3 regions of the Allocatenococcus thiocycli genome follow, and region 1 is predicted to be linked to each of the others. Evidence: predicted binding sites of a transcription regulator. Region 1 holds the regulator's gene; each other region holds the start of a gene.
The links. Region 1 encodes PurR, which represses purine synthesis genes. Its sites were predicted from a motif close to TNANGNAAACGTTTNCNTNA; they were not measured.
Positions count from the first base shown of each region.

Region 2: the regulator PurR is predicted to act here: its motif matches at 1,541-1,560, upstream of L9Q40_RS16690 (uracil-xanthine permease family protein).
Region 3: the regulator PurR is predicted to act here: its motif matches at 1,885-1,904, upstream of L9Q40_RS12495 (phosphoribosylaminoimidazolesuccinocarboxamide synthase).

Region 1 covers NZ_CAKLCK010000001.1:322,126-327,402, reverse strand. The annotation lists gene torR (two-component system response regulator TorR) at 1-109, opposite strand, end outside; gene torD (molecular chaperone TorD) at 375-1,022, shown strand; gene purR (HTH-type transcriptional repressor PurR) at 1,456-2,460, shown strand; cyclic di-GMP riboswitch class I at 2,728-2,816, shown strand; gene L9Q40_RS01470 (TfoX/Sxy family DNA transformation protein) at 2,933-3,523, shown strand; gene L9Q40_RS01465 (TVP38/TMEM64 family protein) at 3,708-4,400, shown strand; gene L9Q40_RS01460 (putative signal transducing protein) at 4,400-4,714, shown strand; gene L9Q40_RS01455 (alpha/beta fold hydrolase) at 4,743-5,277, opposite strand, start outside.
Region 2 covers NZ_CAKLCK010000041.1:70,157-75,433, reverse strand. The annotation lists gene L9Q40_RS16690 (uracil-xanthine permease family protein) at 1-1,378, opposite strand, end outside; gene recG (ATP-dependent DNA helicase RecG) at 1,597-3,678, opposite strand; gene trmH (tRNA (guanosine(18)-2'-O)-methyltransferase TrmH) at 3,788-4,471, opposite strand; gene spoT (bifunctional GTP diphosphokinase/guanosine-3',5'-bis pyrophosphate 3'-pyrophosphohydrolase) at 4,528-5,277, opposite strand, start outside.
Region 3 covers NZ_CAKLCK010000030.1:151,210-156,486, forward strand. The annotation lists gene L9Q40_RS12480 (J domain-containing protein) at 1-681, shown strand, start outside; gene L9Q40_RS12485 (hypothetical protein) at 859-1,044, shown strand; gene L9Q40_RS12490 (SulA-like leucine-rich domain-containing protein) at 1,411-1,803, shown strand; gene L9Q40_RS12495 (phosphoribosylaminoimidazolesuccinocarboxamide synthase) at 2,021-3,124, shown strand; gene L9Q40_RS12500 (alkaline phosphatase D family protein) at 3,207-4,880, opposite strand; gene L9Q40_RS12505 (hypothetical protein) at 5,247-5,277, opposite strand, start outside.

The DNA of each region.
Region 1 (5,277 bases):
GCGTGCCGCTCTCTGCTTCACTAACTGTATAACCTTCATTTTGGAAATAACCCGCTAGCTTACTACGCGTTACAACATCATCTTCTACGACTAATACGTGATAGCTCATTTACACCACTTTCTGTCATTTTATTATTCGAGATGTATTCTATTCATAACTATTAACATTTCTAGTCATTGGCTGACTAAAAAGCAAGATTTAGTGATTTTGTTGATTCAAGACAAGCTTAGCGAACCCTGTTAATAAATGAACATATTTCGCCATAAAACATCATAGTTATAGTTACTGCTGTTCATTTTAATTGATTACACTTAAAGGACATCTGAATTTGATTTTGTGATGCCAGAAAGAAGGCATCATTCAGGAGCCTAAAATGCAAGAAGTGAAAGCTTTTAACGAAAAACGCGCCGAAATTTATTGGTGGTTTTCTAGCTTATTCGCCAAAGAACTGACAGACAAAGAGCTGGAGGCTTATCACAGTGTTGAAATTCGCAGCTTTTTGGCGGGCTTAGGTGAAAATGAATCTCTCAAACCTTCCATTGATAGCCTCGTTGACGCACTAAATCGCCTGCAAGACCGCGAAGATGCTCAGCTAGAGCTTGCTGCTGACTTTTGTGAATTATTCTTGAAGACAGAAAAGTACGGCGCGCTTCCCTACGCTTCCATGTACATTGGTGAATCTGGTTTACTCAACGACAAACCCGCCGAAGAGATGGAAAAGTTGATGGCTGAGTTTGGTGTCCAAGTGGACGACCGTCTAAAAGAACCAGCCGACCACTTAGCGGTAGAACTGGACTTCCTGGGTAACATGATCATTCGCTCTAATGAGTTTGAGCAAGAAAAACACATGGAAGAAGCCTTTGTTAAACAAAATGAATTCATCGAAAGCCAACTCATGTCTTGGTTACCGAAGTTCGCTCACAAGTGTCAGCAACTGGATGAATTTGGCTTCTACGCCAGCGTCGCGCAACTATTAATTGCATTTTGTAAACTGGACAGCGCTTACCTTCTTGGTGAATAATTGCCGCCTATTTTAGGGAGCCTGTCTTTTAGGTTCCCTATCTTTTATTCGTTAACTATATAAATCGTTCCAATCGCTCGCTTTTTAGCAATCAAAATGTGACTTATTAGGCACAAAACCATTGCTTAAATTATTGCCAGCTTGCCCGCATAGGGCTAAAATGTGAACGCAAACGATTAAATATGATTTTAATGTAAACCGCTGAAATAAAGCGGTTTTTGTGTTTTCTTAATAGGTTGATAACGATTCTTCATTCGATGGAAGAAATGAGCTTTATCAACCACTGTCGCTACATACCCTCTACCGACTTCGGAGTAACCACTGCTAAACATACTCAGCGCCATTGTTTTTGTTGCGCTAAGTTTACAAAAGACGAACAGCAAAAAGGTTTATCCTCCGCGGTATATTCGTAGCTCGAAACAGGACACCATGTATGGCCACTATAAAAGACGTTGCTAGATTAGCCGGCGTTTCTACAACTACAGTTTCGCACGTTATCAACAAGACGCGTTTTGTTGCAGAAGCAACACAAGAAAAAGTAATGAAAGCCGTTGATGAGCTTAACTATGCACCAAGTGCGGTTGCTCGTAGCTTGAAATGTAACTCAACTCGCACCATCGGCATGTTGGTGACACAATCTACCAACCTATTCTTCTCTGAAGTCATCGATGGTGTAGAGAGTTACTGCTACCGCCAAGGCTACACGCTTATCCTGTGTAACACTGGTGGTATCTATGAAAAGCAAAGAGATTACATCCGCATGCTCGCTGAAAAGCGTGTAGATGGCATACTAGTGATGTGTTCTGACCTGACAGAAGAGCTGAAGCAAATGCTTGACCGTCATGCAGATATTCCGAAAGTTGTCATGGACTGGGGCCCAGAAAGCTCGCAAGCAGACAAAATCATGGATAACTCAGAGGAAGGCGGTTATATCGCGACCAAGTACCTGATTGATAATGGTCATACTGATATTGCTTGCTTGAGTGGTCACTTTGAAAAACTCGCTTGCCAAGAGCGCATTGCGGGCTACCGTCGAGCGATGGCAGAAGCCAACATTCCTGTCAATGAAGACTGGATTCTTGAAGGTAACTTTGAATGTGATACCGCAGTTTTGGTCGCAGACAAAATTACCGCGATGGAGAAACGCCCTACTGCGGTATTCTGTTTCAATGACACGATGGCGTTGGGCTTGATGAGCCGTCTACAACAGAACGGTATTAAGATTCCTGACGACGTCTCTGTTATTGGTTACGACAATATCGAATTGGCAGAGTACTTCTCTCCGCCGCTAACAACGATACACCAGCCAAAACGTCGTGTTGGTAAAAATGCCTTCGAGATTCTGCTTGAGCGTATTAAAGACAAAGAACACGAAAAACGCATTTTTGAAATGCAGCCAGAGTTGGTCGTTCGAAATACTGTTAAAAAACTCAACTAGTTACTAACAAGCGCTCTTCGGAGCGCTTATTTTTTATCCGAAAATTAACTTTTATCGCACTCTTTGTTCACTACAGTCAGTAAACGTTTTATAAGTTACTGTTTTGTATAAACACAATCCATCTCACATAACCTAGCCACTCGCACTCAAACTTCAATCTTAAATATGAAACAAACACCATAAAAACACAGCGTTTTACTGAAGCAATATCACACTTTGATCTCTAGATTGTGATGTTAATTCAAGATAAAAAGTATTCTCAACATGTCACGCACAGGGCAAACCATCCGAAAGGGTGGGACGCAAAGCTTCCGGCCTTAACCATTTTATAAATGGAAGGTAGCGGGGTTACCGATGGCAAATATGCATATGATGAGTTTACCCTTTAATGACATTGGGCTTGCATGTATTTGCTAATCTCTCGGACCTGACTTTTGGTGGCGTAATAATAATTACACCGAGATAACACATCATGGATAAACCGATACTCAAAGATTCTATGAAGCTATTTGAGGCACTTGGTACGATCAAGTCGCGCTCAATGTTTGGTGGCTTCGGACTTTTCGCTGATGAAACGATGTTTGCACTGGTTGTGAATGATCAACTTCACATACGAGCAGACCAGCAAACTTCATCTAACTTCGAGAAGCAAGGGCTAAAACCGTACGTTTATAAAAAGCGTGGTTTTCCAGTCGTTACTAAGTACTACGCGATTTCCGACGACTTGTGGGAATCGAGTGAACGCTTGATAGAAGTAGCGAAAAAGTCGTTAGAACAAGCCAATTTGGAAAAAAAGCAACAGGCAAGTAGTAAGCCCGACAGGTTGAAAGACCTGCCTAACTTACGACTAGCGACTGAACGAATGCTTAAGAAAGCTGGTATAAAATCAGTTGAACAACTTGAAGAGAAAGGTGCATTGAATGCTTACAAAGCGATACGTGACTCTCACTCCGCAAAAGTAAGTATTGAGCTACTCTGGGCTTTAGAAGGAGCGATAAACGGCACGCACTGGAGCGTCGTTCCTCAATCTCGCAGAGAAGAGCTGGAAAATGCGCTTTCTTAATCTGTAGGTATAAACCTATCGTACGTATAAAAACCGCAGCTTTGACTGCGGTTTTTTTTTGAAATTTTTTCCAGGCTCAACCTGTCTATTACTCCATATATCAATCAAATAATATCAAGTAACATATTTCATCAATGGCATCTGTTAACCTTTTAGAACAAGGCTATCCTTCTGGAGTACGACAATGAATAAAAAACTGGTTTTTGGGTTAATACTGCTGTTAACGATCATTTTATTAGCCGTTAACTTTAGCCAGTACCTCACTTTAGAGAACGCCAAAGCGCAGCAAGAGGCTCTTAACGCCTATATTGACCAGAGATTTATCTTGGCGGTTACGGTTTATTTTGCGGCCTATGTGGCTATCACTGCGTTTTCTATTCCCGGTGCAGCGGTCGTTACTCTGTTAGCCGCGGCTCTATTCGGCTTTTGGACTAGCTTACTTTTAGTCTCGTTCGCCAGCACCATCGGTGCAACGCTGGCTTTTCTGAGTAGCCGTTACTTGTTACGAGATTGGGTACAAAGAAAATTTGGTTCAAAGCTTACCGCGATTAACGACGGCGTCAAAAAAGACGGTTCATCCTACCTACTCTCATTAAGATTGATCCCTGTGTTCCCTTTCTTTCTAATCAACCTACTGATGGGATTAACCCCGATGTCTGTTGGCCGCTTTTATTTGACCAGCCAAATAGGAATGCTTCCAGGCACCGCTGTTTATCTCAATGCAGGTACTCAACTGGCAACGATTGAAAGCCTCTCGGATATCGTCTCACCGAGCGTGTTAGCTTCATTTGCGTTGCTTGGGCTTTTTCCTATCATTGCTAAATGGCTGATGAATAGATTCAGACCCACTCAAGTACAGCCAAATGGAAACCCTTGATGAAGATATTTATAGCGAGAAATCCGGCAGAAGCGCATATCGTTTGTGAGTTGCTGAGAACCGAGCAAATTCTTTGTGAAGTTCGCGGTGAAGGTCTTTTCGGATTGAAGGGGGAACTACCATTCGGGGATGATACCGACCCGTACGTGTGGTTATTGAATCCAGAACAAAAGATGAAAGCCTTGGCTATTATTGAAGCCTATCAAAAACAGACTCAGCCAAACACCTATCAAGATTGGAAATGCCCTCAATGTTCGGAAATCAATGAAGGGCAATTTGGCGCGTGCTGGCGTTGTGGCCACCACATTGAGTAAGCGTAATGGCGCCAGTCACCTAGAAACGTTAAGCAACTAATGTTTGCTGTTTGATAAACTCAATCGAGTACTGATTAAAGTCTTCCGGACGTTCTACATTACAAACATGGCCACAGTTGGGGATCTCACGGAGCACACTCAGTTTATGTGCTGCAACCATCTCTTTAACCGGCTGGATGAACATATAATCTCTGTCACCCATTAAGTAGAGAGTGGGAATCGCTAATTCTCTGTCTTTAAAGTACTTCATTAACGGATTCACATCCGCCGCCAAGATAAACCAGCGCTTAAACTCTTTTTGGCAGAGCTTTTTGGCTTCCCTGATAAACAGGTGGCGAGATTCGCGTTGATTGCGCTGTGGCATCACGATATAAGCGAACAGTTTATACAGCCACATGTAAGGCAAGATATGTTTGCCAAAGTTGCCCAGTTTGACGAGAATTTGTGAGCGTGTATTGAGACGAGTAACCGCTCCACCTAACACCATTGAATTCACACGTTCAGACGCCAATTCCGCAATGTTTCGAACAATGATCGTCCCTAATGACATGCCGACAAAATGC
Region 2 (5,277 bases), on a different contig from region 1:
TGACCTCTTGAACTTCTGGTTCTTCGTCTTCCAGTTTCTCTGGCAATAACAGGTTCAAGATAATTGCAGTAATACCGCCCGCAGCAACACCCGTAGAAAAGATGCTCTTAATAAATTCGGGCATGAATTGCAGAATTTCAGGCTTCTGAGCAATACCAAGGCCCATCGAGAACGACAGCGCCATGATCAGAATCGCACGACGGTCGAGATCAACACGAGAGATAATACGCACACCTGCCGCGGCAATCGTACCAAACATCACGATGGTTGCACCGCCAAGCACAGGCTCAGGAATCAGCTGAACAAAGCTCGCCACACCAGGGAATAAACCAAGTAAAACCAGCATAGCGGAGATGAAGTAACCTACGTAACGGCTTGCGACGCCAGTCAGCATGATAATGCCGTTGTTTTGGCTGAAAGTAGAGTTCGGGAAGCTGTTAAAGACTGCAGCGATCGCTGAGTTTAAACCGTCAGCCAACACGCCACCTTTGATGCGCTTCATGTAAACCGGCCCTTTTACTGGCTCACCGGACACTTCAGAAGTTGCGGTAATATCGCCGATGGCTTCTAGCGCAGTAATAAAGAAAATCAGTACTAGAGGAATAAATAGCGACCAGTCAAACGCTAAGCCGTATTGCATCGGAATTGGCAGCGCAACCAGGTTGGTCTCACTTAGCTGTGAAGTGTCAACCATACCCATAAAGTAGGCCATGATATAGCCAACCAGCATTGCAATGACAATCGAAGCAACGCGAATGTAAGGGTTGTTTGAGCGGTTCAAAAGAACGATCAGACCCAGTACAGTGCCAGCCAGTGCCAACTTGTCCAGGCTACCGAACGTGCCGTCACCCATCGCAGCATAGCCACCGCCCATTGAGACTAATCCAACTTGAATCAATGTCAGACCAATCAGAGTTACCACAATACCTGAAACCAGCGGAGTGATGATGCGGCGAGCGTGCTCAAGCACTCGAGACAGTAGAATTTCCGCGAATGAAGCGACCAGAATCGTGCCGAAAATCGCGGCCATCATGGTGCTGATGTCTGCACCGCCCGCTTTCAATGACAAGCCGGCACCAATGATTGGGCCTAAAAAGTTAAAGCTTGTGCCTTGCACGGATAACAGGCCAGAGCCTATCGGGCCAAAGGTACGAATTTGAATAAATGACGACACACCAGAAGCAAATAGAGACATGCTGATAATCGTATTTGTCTGATCGGCTGGTACGCCCAAGGATTGGCAAATGATCAACGAAGGGGTAATAACCGCAACGAACATCGCTAACAAGTGCTGAATGGCGGCGAAAATTGTTTGTGGCAGTGGTGGGCGATCATTTAATTGATAGACCAGTTCCGAAGATCGGTTTGAAGTTGTCATGGTTTGTCTCGCTTGTCGCAATATTTATTACCCAGCGCTCGCTGAATGGGAGTACTGGGAGGAGCTGACGTTTTGATCTGTGATTGCTGTTAATCAGTGTCAACTCAGATTGGTTGGGGTAAATACCCTAATTTTGTGCGCGATTATAGAGCGATTTATTTAAAAAGCAAACGATTGCCATGAGGCGTTGATAATCAATTATTCGGACTATTTTAAGCTTAAGCTTTGGAGTAAATATCCCGTTCGCCTAACCAACGATCGATGATCGCCGTGGCATTAGTAGGGTAATTGTCGTGAATATGGCGAGCTATGCGTTGAACTTCGGGTATTAAGCGCTGATCACGAACCAAGTCCGCAATTTTAAAATCTGCCAGACCGGTTTGCTTGGTACCTAATAACTCACCAGGGCCACGGATCTCCAAATCTTTCTGCGCAATGACAAAGCCGTCGTTGCTTTCACGCAGAACGCCGAGTCGCTTTTGTGCGGTTTTTGATAGCGGTGAATGATAGAGCAGAACACAATGACTGGCGACAGAGCCTCGTCCAACACGGCCTCTCAGCTGGTGGAGCTGAGCTAAACCGAGTCTCTCCGGGTTTTCGATGATCATCAGGCTTGAGTTTGGTACGTCCACGCCGACTTCTATGACTGTCGTAGCAACAAGTAGGTGCAGTTTGTTGTCTTTAAAATCCTGCATCACCGCTTGTTTTTCCGCTGGCTTCATCCGGCCATGAACCAAGCCAATTTTTACATCAGGCAACTTGCGTTGCAGTTCTTCAGCCGTATCAGCGGCAGCTTGTGCCTCCAATACCTCAGATTCATCAATCAGTGTACACACCCAGTAGGCTTGCTTACCTTCGTTGAGACAGGCATGGCGAACTCTTTCTACTATGTCGTCGCGTTTTGTATCGGGAATCGCGACGGTTTGAATCGGAGTTCGGCCCGGTGGTAATTCGTCAATTACTGAGGTTTCCAAATCGGCGTAAGCAGTCATCGCTAAGGTACGTGGGATAGGGGTTGCGGTCATGATGAGCTGATGTGGGTAAGCGCCTTGCTTGGCTCCTTTCTCACGTAACTCTAATCGCTGGTGGACGCCAAAGCGGTGCTGTTCATCAATAATAACCAGCGCCAGATGATGGAATTCAACATGTTCCTGAAACAAGGCGTGAGTACCCACTACCATTTGTGCTTCACCGCTGGCAATGCGTGCGAGCTCTGCTTCTTTGGCTTTACCCTTTAACTTACCTGCCAGCCAGCCCACTTGGATTCCCATTGATTCAAACCAGTTGGCAAAGTTGATGGCATGCTGTTCGGCTAGCAGCTCAGTGGGTGCCATTAGTGCGACCTGATAACCGTGCTCGATAGCTCGAACCGCAGCCAGTGCCGCGACGAGGGTTTTCCCTGAGCCTACATCGCCTTGGACAAGGCGCATCATCGGGTGAGGTTTCTCCAGATCGGCTTCAATCTCTTTTACCACTCGTGCTTGAGCGTTGGTTGGTGAGAACGGCAGTTGTGCCAGAAGTTGGTTCTTCAGTTTTTCACAAGGAGCAAGTGGCAAAGCAATATCTTGCTGTCCTTTACTGCGCACTGCCAACATAGAGAGGTTCTGAGCCAACAGTTCTTCCATGATCAGGCGGATTTGTGCCGGATGCTTACCTTCATCAAACTCATCCAAGTTGATCGTTGGGGGCGGTCGGTGAATGGTGTGCAGCGCCTGAGACATGGTGATTTGGTGATCGTATAAACCCGCTGGCAGTAACTCTTGTACGGCGGCTTTATCCAATAACGCTAATGCCTGCTCGGTCAGGTTACGCAAGGTGATTTGTCGTAGGCCATCTGTGGTTGGATAAACGGGCGTCAGGCTTTGTTCTACATCTGGCTTTTGTTCGCTGATATAGAACTTGTAATCTGGGTGGACGATTTCCAAACCCATTCCACCACGCTTTATTTCCCCGTAAGCGTGTACTAACTTACCTTGAGAAAAGTTGTTCTTCATCGCCGCGGTAAAATTGAAAAAACGCAGCGTAATGGTGCCGTTACCATCACTGATTTTTACCGTGAGCATTTTGCGTTTACCGAAAATGGTATCTACGGCCATCACCTTGCCTTGTACTGCGGCCCACAGCCCTGCATGGAGCTTAGCAATAGGATAAATACGGGTACGATCTTCGTAACGAAGTGGCAGGTGAAACAGTAAATCCTGAACCGAATGCAAGCCAACTTTGGCTAGTTTTTCTGCGACTTTCGCGCCAACCCCTGAAAGGGAAGTTAATGGAACAGCAGATAGCAGTTGGGCAGACATAGAAGGCTCAAAAAAATGGTTAACATTGCAATATGTTAACCATGGAGCTGTGTTTTTGTACAGGAAAAAATAAGAGGAGCGACCAGGAACTAGGATCCTAGTCTCGCTATTATTTCTGCTGCATCTCTTTCCACCACGCTTCATCGGCGATGATTTGACCCTCATCGTCGAGTGGCGGATAAGCGAGACCTTTACGTTTCGCAACTTTAGCCAGAACCGGGTGACCTCGCTCAAACAGAATTCGGTTAATCGTCTCTTTCGGCAGAGAGCTTTCTTCACGCTCGTACATACCAGCGGCTTCACGTTGACGCTGAGCTTCATACAAAATCACCGCACTTGCGACAGAAACATTGAGAGACTGCACCATGCCAATCATCGGGATGATGATGTCTTGATCAGCGAGCTGTTTGGCTTGTTCTGAAGCGCCTGTTTTCTCACTGCCTAAAATGATGGCGGTTGGTTTTGTGTAGTCGATGTCTCGAAAGTCGACAGCTGTTTCCGATAGGTTAGTCACCAGCACCTGCATGCCTTGCGCTTTTAACTCGGTCACGGCGTCTTCGATTGAATCGTGAGTGTCCACTTCTACCCAGTTGCGTGCGCCCGCTGATGTGTGGCTCAGGGTACGCATTTTATTTGGCCAAATGGCGTGGACTTTGTGTAAGCCAGTTGCATCGGCAGTGCGGATAACCGCTGAGACGTTATTCGGCTTGTGAACTTCTTCAAGGCATAGCGTTAGGTCGGTCTGGCGTGCTTTCAGGACTTGGTGGATACGGTGGTAGCGTTCTAGGTTCATAGTAAATAGGGATATAAAAAATCGCCACCTAGCGGAGTAGGTGGCGATGGTTGTTATTATCTTCTTCTGCGTCGGACTCGAGTCGCGTGTGGCATCGCTTTGATTTTTCTCATGATGCCAGCAAGGTGAACACGATCTTTGGTGGTCAGCAGTACGGTGACGGTATACAGGCGACCATCACGTTCTTCCGTTGACAAGCCATGGATGTTCGAGCCTGTTTTCGAAATTACGTTGGTTAGCTCAGCGAGCGCACCCTGATGGTTGAGCATGTCGACTTTAAGTTCAGCGATGAACTCTTTATCGTAATCGTCAGACCAGGCAACCGCCATGTAGCGATCCGGTTCTTTCTGGTAACCACGTACGTTTGGACAGGTTTCGCGGTGAACAACTAATCCACGACCCGGTGATACGTGTGCAATAATATGATCATCCGGAATTGGGTGACAACAGTTTGCAAACGTCAGCAGTAAACCTTCCGCGCCACGAATTGGCAGCTTCTTCTTCGAATCACCAGGAATCGAACTGGTTGTGGTCAGTTCTTCGGTATCACCTAGCAGACGACGCGCAATGACGATACTCATTAACTCACCCAAACCAATTGCAGCCAACAAGTCATCGGTACTTTCCAAACGAAGGTCAGTCAGGACTTCCTGGACGTTATCTGGGTAAATGGAGTCGATAGAGTGGCGACCAAGTGCGTGATTCAGCAAGCGGCGACCGAGTGTGATTGACTCTTCACGACGCATGGTTTTCAGTACTTGGCGAATCTTGGTGCGAGCACGTGAAGTCACGACATAGTTTAGCCA
Region 3 (5,277 bases), on a different contig from region 1:
GATCCAGCAGATAATGGCTACGCCCTTGCCAGTTTCTTGGAAAAGCACCAGCAAAACATCACCACCGATGATTTAATCGAAGCGTGGTATCAACTTTCTGCAAAGCAAAACAAAGATGCAGAAATCGCGTACAACCATTTCCTAGAGCAACGTTTTAATCAGTTAAGAGCCAAACAAGTATCGGCAATGACTGAGTTGGACCAAAGCTCCGCTGAAGCGCAACCAATGCAATCCGACGACATAAACCAAGCGAAAGGGTTTAGCGCCGAGCCGTTTCTTGCCATTGGTTTCTGTGGGTTAATGCTGAGTGCTGGTTGGTTTGGGTATAAAAAACAACAGCAAAAGCGCAAACTTCAATCGGTTGATGAAGAAAATCGAACCCGACAACTGGATGTGCAAGTGAAAGAGTTGGAATTCACCAATAAGCAATTAAAACGCCAGTTGGAGCAGGTATTTAGAGAGTTTAAGAAAGTCAAATCTGAATCCGCTCCCCATGATCTGACCATTGCCTGTGCTGTGTTTGGTTACACGCCAAATTCGATTCCACAAGCTCAAGCCGTAAAACTACGTTATCGTCAATTATCCAAGCTTTACCATCCCGATGCTCAAGGAAGTGAAGCAGAGATGAAACGTCTTAATCAAGCTTTTAGAACAATCACACAAAATGTTACAAAAGCGTGAATTTTCAATAATCATTAGAAACCACAACCTTTCATCCCCCACAAACAGGGAGCTGCAATCGATTTCCTTCTCAAAACAATTAACAGACATTTAACCTTCCCCACGTACTTGTGTCATAATGTGCTGCGAAAAATAACACCTAAAGACTCTAATTTTTCTAGGTGGGGAGAAAAATCAATGTTCACTGAAGAAGGCACCTGTGATTGGTGTAAGAAACCAGCTCTTATCACGCGACATGACTATGTAGATGGTAAACATCATAATTCATGTCAATCTTGTTACGATATGGCGAAAATCGATGTCCGCCTATTCAACCAAGGTGAATTGCAAATGCGTGAGCGTATGTCTCAACGTGCAAGCTGAAAACTCAAATCAATGGAACTGATTTCTAAAGGCGCCTCGTAGGCGCTTTTTTGTTATCTGCTCATCTCCACTGCCATGGAGAACCCGCCAAATACAGTAAAAAGTACTGTATAGACTGATCATAACCACTGTATATACAGTAGTTTTCTTTCCTTGATGCCCCACCAATATTGTTAGTTACTTCACATTTCGTAAGCCGTACCAAACATATCATCTAAAATTTAAATCTTTATGTTTCAATATTTTAAATAAAAACCCCAACAAAACGACGAAATTGCATTGCTTCAAAAAGCATAAAAACCAGTTGATCGATCCCTTAAAACAAACTACTGTATAGACATACAGCATGTATAAAGGAACAGTAAGATGCAGCTACACAGTCAAACTCAAACATACTCTCGTTACAATGTACTGGCACAAGCTACTCAACCCATGAATGTTTCTAACCAGCTTCTTTCTAAGCTGGCTGTACTGTCTCAGCAGAAACAATGGATTTTGTTTACGTCCGAGTGCCCTCGTCCCAACTTTGACCAGCTCACTGCTTCCAATATTTGTTGTAAAAACGTCATTCAGATGAAGCCATCCCAACAGCTTTCTGAAGTCGAAATTGTAGTTAAAGCGATACGCTCAGGTAACGCCAGTGCGGTTGTCGCATCAAATGACATAGCGCCGATGAATCAGTCTATGCTGCGTGATATTGGCCTACGTTATCAGTGTGAAGTCTTTTTCGTCGAAGGCAGAGTAAACCAGTATCACTAACAAGTTCGACGTTATCCATCCTGCATCTCGCCTCCATTCCATGGGGGCATTTTTTTACCTGTGACTTAGGGAATTAATAAATAAGGCAAACGTTTGCTTTTTCTCTGGCGAGTTAAAATAGTTCTGGTATGATGCCCACATTCGATTTATTCAGCTGCTTACTTTGGCTGAATATCTTCTCTTTATGACGTTTGATTAAGATGATAGGAATGTCGCAATGAGCCTTGCTAATCAAGTACTTGCCGTCAATGACGACCTGCCAATTCGCACTCACAAACCCGTTCACAGCGGTAAAGTTCGTTCAGTTTACTGGTTAACTGAAGAAGACAGCGCCCGCCTGATCAAAGAAAAAGGATACGATGTTGCCCCTGACGCGCCTCTGGCGATCATGGTGATCAGCGACCGTATTTCTGCTTTTGATTGCATTTGGCATGGAGAAGGCGGTCTGAAAGGTGTGCCTGGTAAAGGTGCCGCATTAAACGCGATCTCGAACCACTGGTTCAAACTATTTAAAGACAACGGCCTGGCTGACAGCCACATCTTAGATATTCCTCACCCGTTCGTTTGGATCGTACAGAAAGCAAAACCAGTTAAAATCGAAGCGATTTGCCGTAAGTACATCACAGGTTCTATGTGGCGCGCATACGCAAATGGTGAACGCGAGTTCTGTGGTATCCAGCTTCCTGAAGGTTTGGAAAAAGACAAAGCTCTACCAGAGTTATTGATGACACCTTCAACCAAAGGCATTTTAAAAGGTATCCCTGGTGTACCAGAAGCAGACGACGTAAACATCACTCGTCAGAACATCGTAGATAACTTCGAAGCATTTAACTTCTCTAGTGCAGACGATATTGCACTTTACGAAAAGCTATTGAAAGAAGGCTTTAATGTCATTAGCAATGCGCTAGAAGCGATTGATCAAATCTTTGTCGATACGAAGTTTGAGTTTGGTTACGTTCACGATGCAGCAGGCAACGAAAAACTGATTTACATGGATGAAGTTGGCACGCCAGATTCTTCACGTATTTGGGATGCAAAAGAGTACCAAGCAGGTAATATCGTTGAGAACTCAAAAGAAGGTTTCCGTCAGTTCCTGCTGAACCACTTCCCTGACCCAGATATCTTGCTGAACAAAGAGCGTATGCCTGAACGTGAGGCACTAGCTCGTGATAACGAACTGCCAGTTGATTCATTGATGGACATTTCCAAGACTTACATTGGTATTGCAGAAAAAATTACTGGTAAGCCAATTACGCTAAGCGAAAATCCAAAAGCCGAGATCATTGACGTTCTTAGCAAAGAATACGGGTTAATCGACTAAAACGTTCGATAGCCAACTGAAGTGTATTGATACAGAAAGTCCGCATTAATGCGGACTTTTTTCTTTGTGTGACTCAACCGGGTTAAACAATATTTAACGTAATACCGTCTGTCGTCGAAGCCGACTTTGTCGTGACCTGATAGTCTTTCGATTTAATGGTCGACACAAAATACCAAGTCGACTGCGCATTATCAGGCGTAAACGTCACTCGCATAAAGCCCCGTTGTTTAATATCCGTCCACTTTAGCTCTGAGACTAAATGCGGCAAAGTGAACTCCATTTGGGCAGTTACTGTTGAGTCCATGGCTAAATACGCTTCCAAACCCGGTGAACTGACTGAGCTGGTTGCAAATTCAACACCGACAGGAGTACCTGAAATGTCATGCAAAGCACTCGCCCATGCATTGTGCGTATCGCCCGCTAAACAGACAAAATTGCCAGCACTAGCGTTCGCTAATTGGTAAACTTTCTCTCGCTCTACGTAGTAACCATCCCAAGCATCCAGGTTATAAGGCAACGAGACGGGATCTGAACTTGGGTCAGACAGATAGTTAGTAATGGCTGTATTCACGGCCAATAAAGCCGCGGCTTGCTGATCTTCGGTCGCGGTAAACAATTGGAACATCGCAGTCATAACTGAGCTTGGTAACTCCATTTTAGACATCAGAACCTGTTGCCCCAATACATTCCATTTGGCATTACTCGTCGTAAATTCATTCATCAACCAAGCCAGTTGATCAGAGCCAAGTAGCTCTCTGTCGACACTTCGTGACTCAGCGACCAAGCCTGCAATGGCTTCTATGCTTGGTTCACTTAACGAAAAGTAATCCAATGGCTCATCACGACCAACTAATCGAGTATCGAGCATCATCAAGTTCACTAAGTTACCAAAGGAGAACTGGCGATAGATCAGCATACTTGAATAGCTATTCTCTCGTACGGGCAACCACTCAGTCCACGCCGCCGCTGCCGCTGCGCGTCTGTCATTAAAACTGCCTTCGTCATCTTGATGGTTTTCGGCGCCTTCTTTCCACGCATCATTCGCGAGTTCGTGGTCATCCCATACCGCGATCATCGGTAATTTCGCATGTAACGCCTGAAGATCAGCATCTTGGCGATATTGGGCGTATCGTTTTCGGTAGTCATCTAACGTCACACACTCCGTGCCTTTACTTGCCACTCGATCTAACGTCTCAGCGTCTTCACTGGCATACCCACCAGCACCATATTCATAGATGTAGTCCCCTAAATGAAGCACCACATCAAATGAAGCCTCTTCGTGCTGATTTAAAATCTCGCGATAGACATTGAAATACCCAGCCGGATAATTTGCGCAAGACACAACCGCCATTGATGCCTGTTCGACACTTTCATCCTGTAGAGTTTTGGTCTCTCCAACTCCGCTTACCACCTCACCAACCATAAAACGGTAGTAATAGTGAGTATTCGGATTGAGGTTGTTAACGTCGACTTTTACGGTAAAATCACGACTGGTATCCGTAGTGAACACTCCACTTTGTACTACATCTGAAAAGCCCTCATCTGAGGCAACTTGCCATGTCACATCAGCATAGTCAGCATCCGTGGTAACACGCGTCCAGATGATGACTTGAGTTTGAGTCGGATCGCCACTGGCGACGCCATAATCAAAGGAACCCACTACTAATTCAGAACTATCACTACCACAGCCAATGAGCCCGGCTGTAACTGCGGTCGAAGAAACTGCTTTCATGAAATCTCGACGAGAAATGGACATACTCACTTCCTTTCTTATTGTTTGTTTTGTTATTAGTTTTCACCTAACTGTCCATAGTCGATGAGCATGACTTATCTTATTGATTCACTGTAGATAAGTTACTAACCCATGCCGATGACAATCTGGTCTAATCAGTTAACCAAGAGCATTAAGTTAGAAGATAGTTGTGACAATTAGATTGCTGCACATAAAGAACATGCTAAATATAGTGCATATAAAGCCGCACCGTGATTTTTGAGGATTCGAGGTATCAGAGCAAAGGCTGACTGACGGTTGTAGGCAAACGCAAAAAAGTAGTCAGTATTGATGGGGGTCTAGAGCGATCCAGAGGGTGATCGCTCTAATCATGGCTGGAGAAAGACAGGCTCACAGTTTGATGTTTAGAATCTCTTGCTCT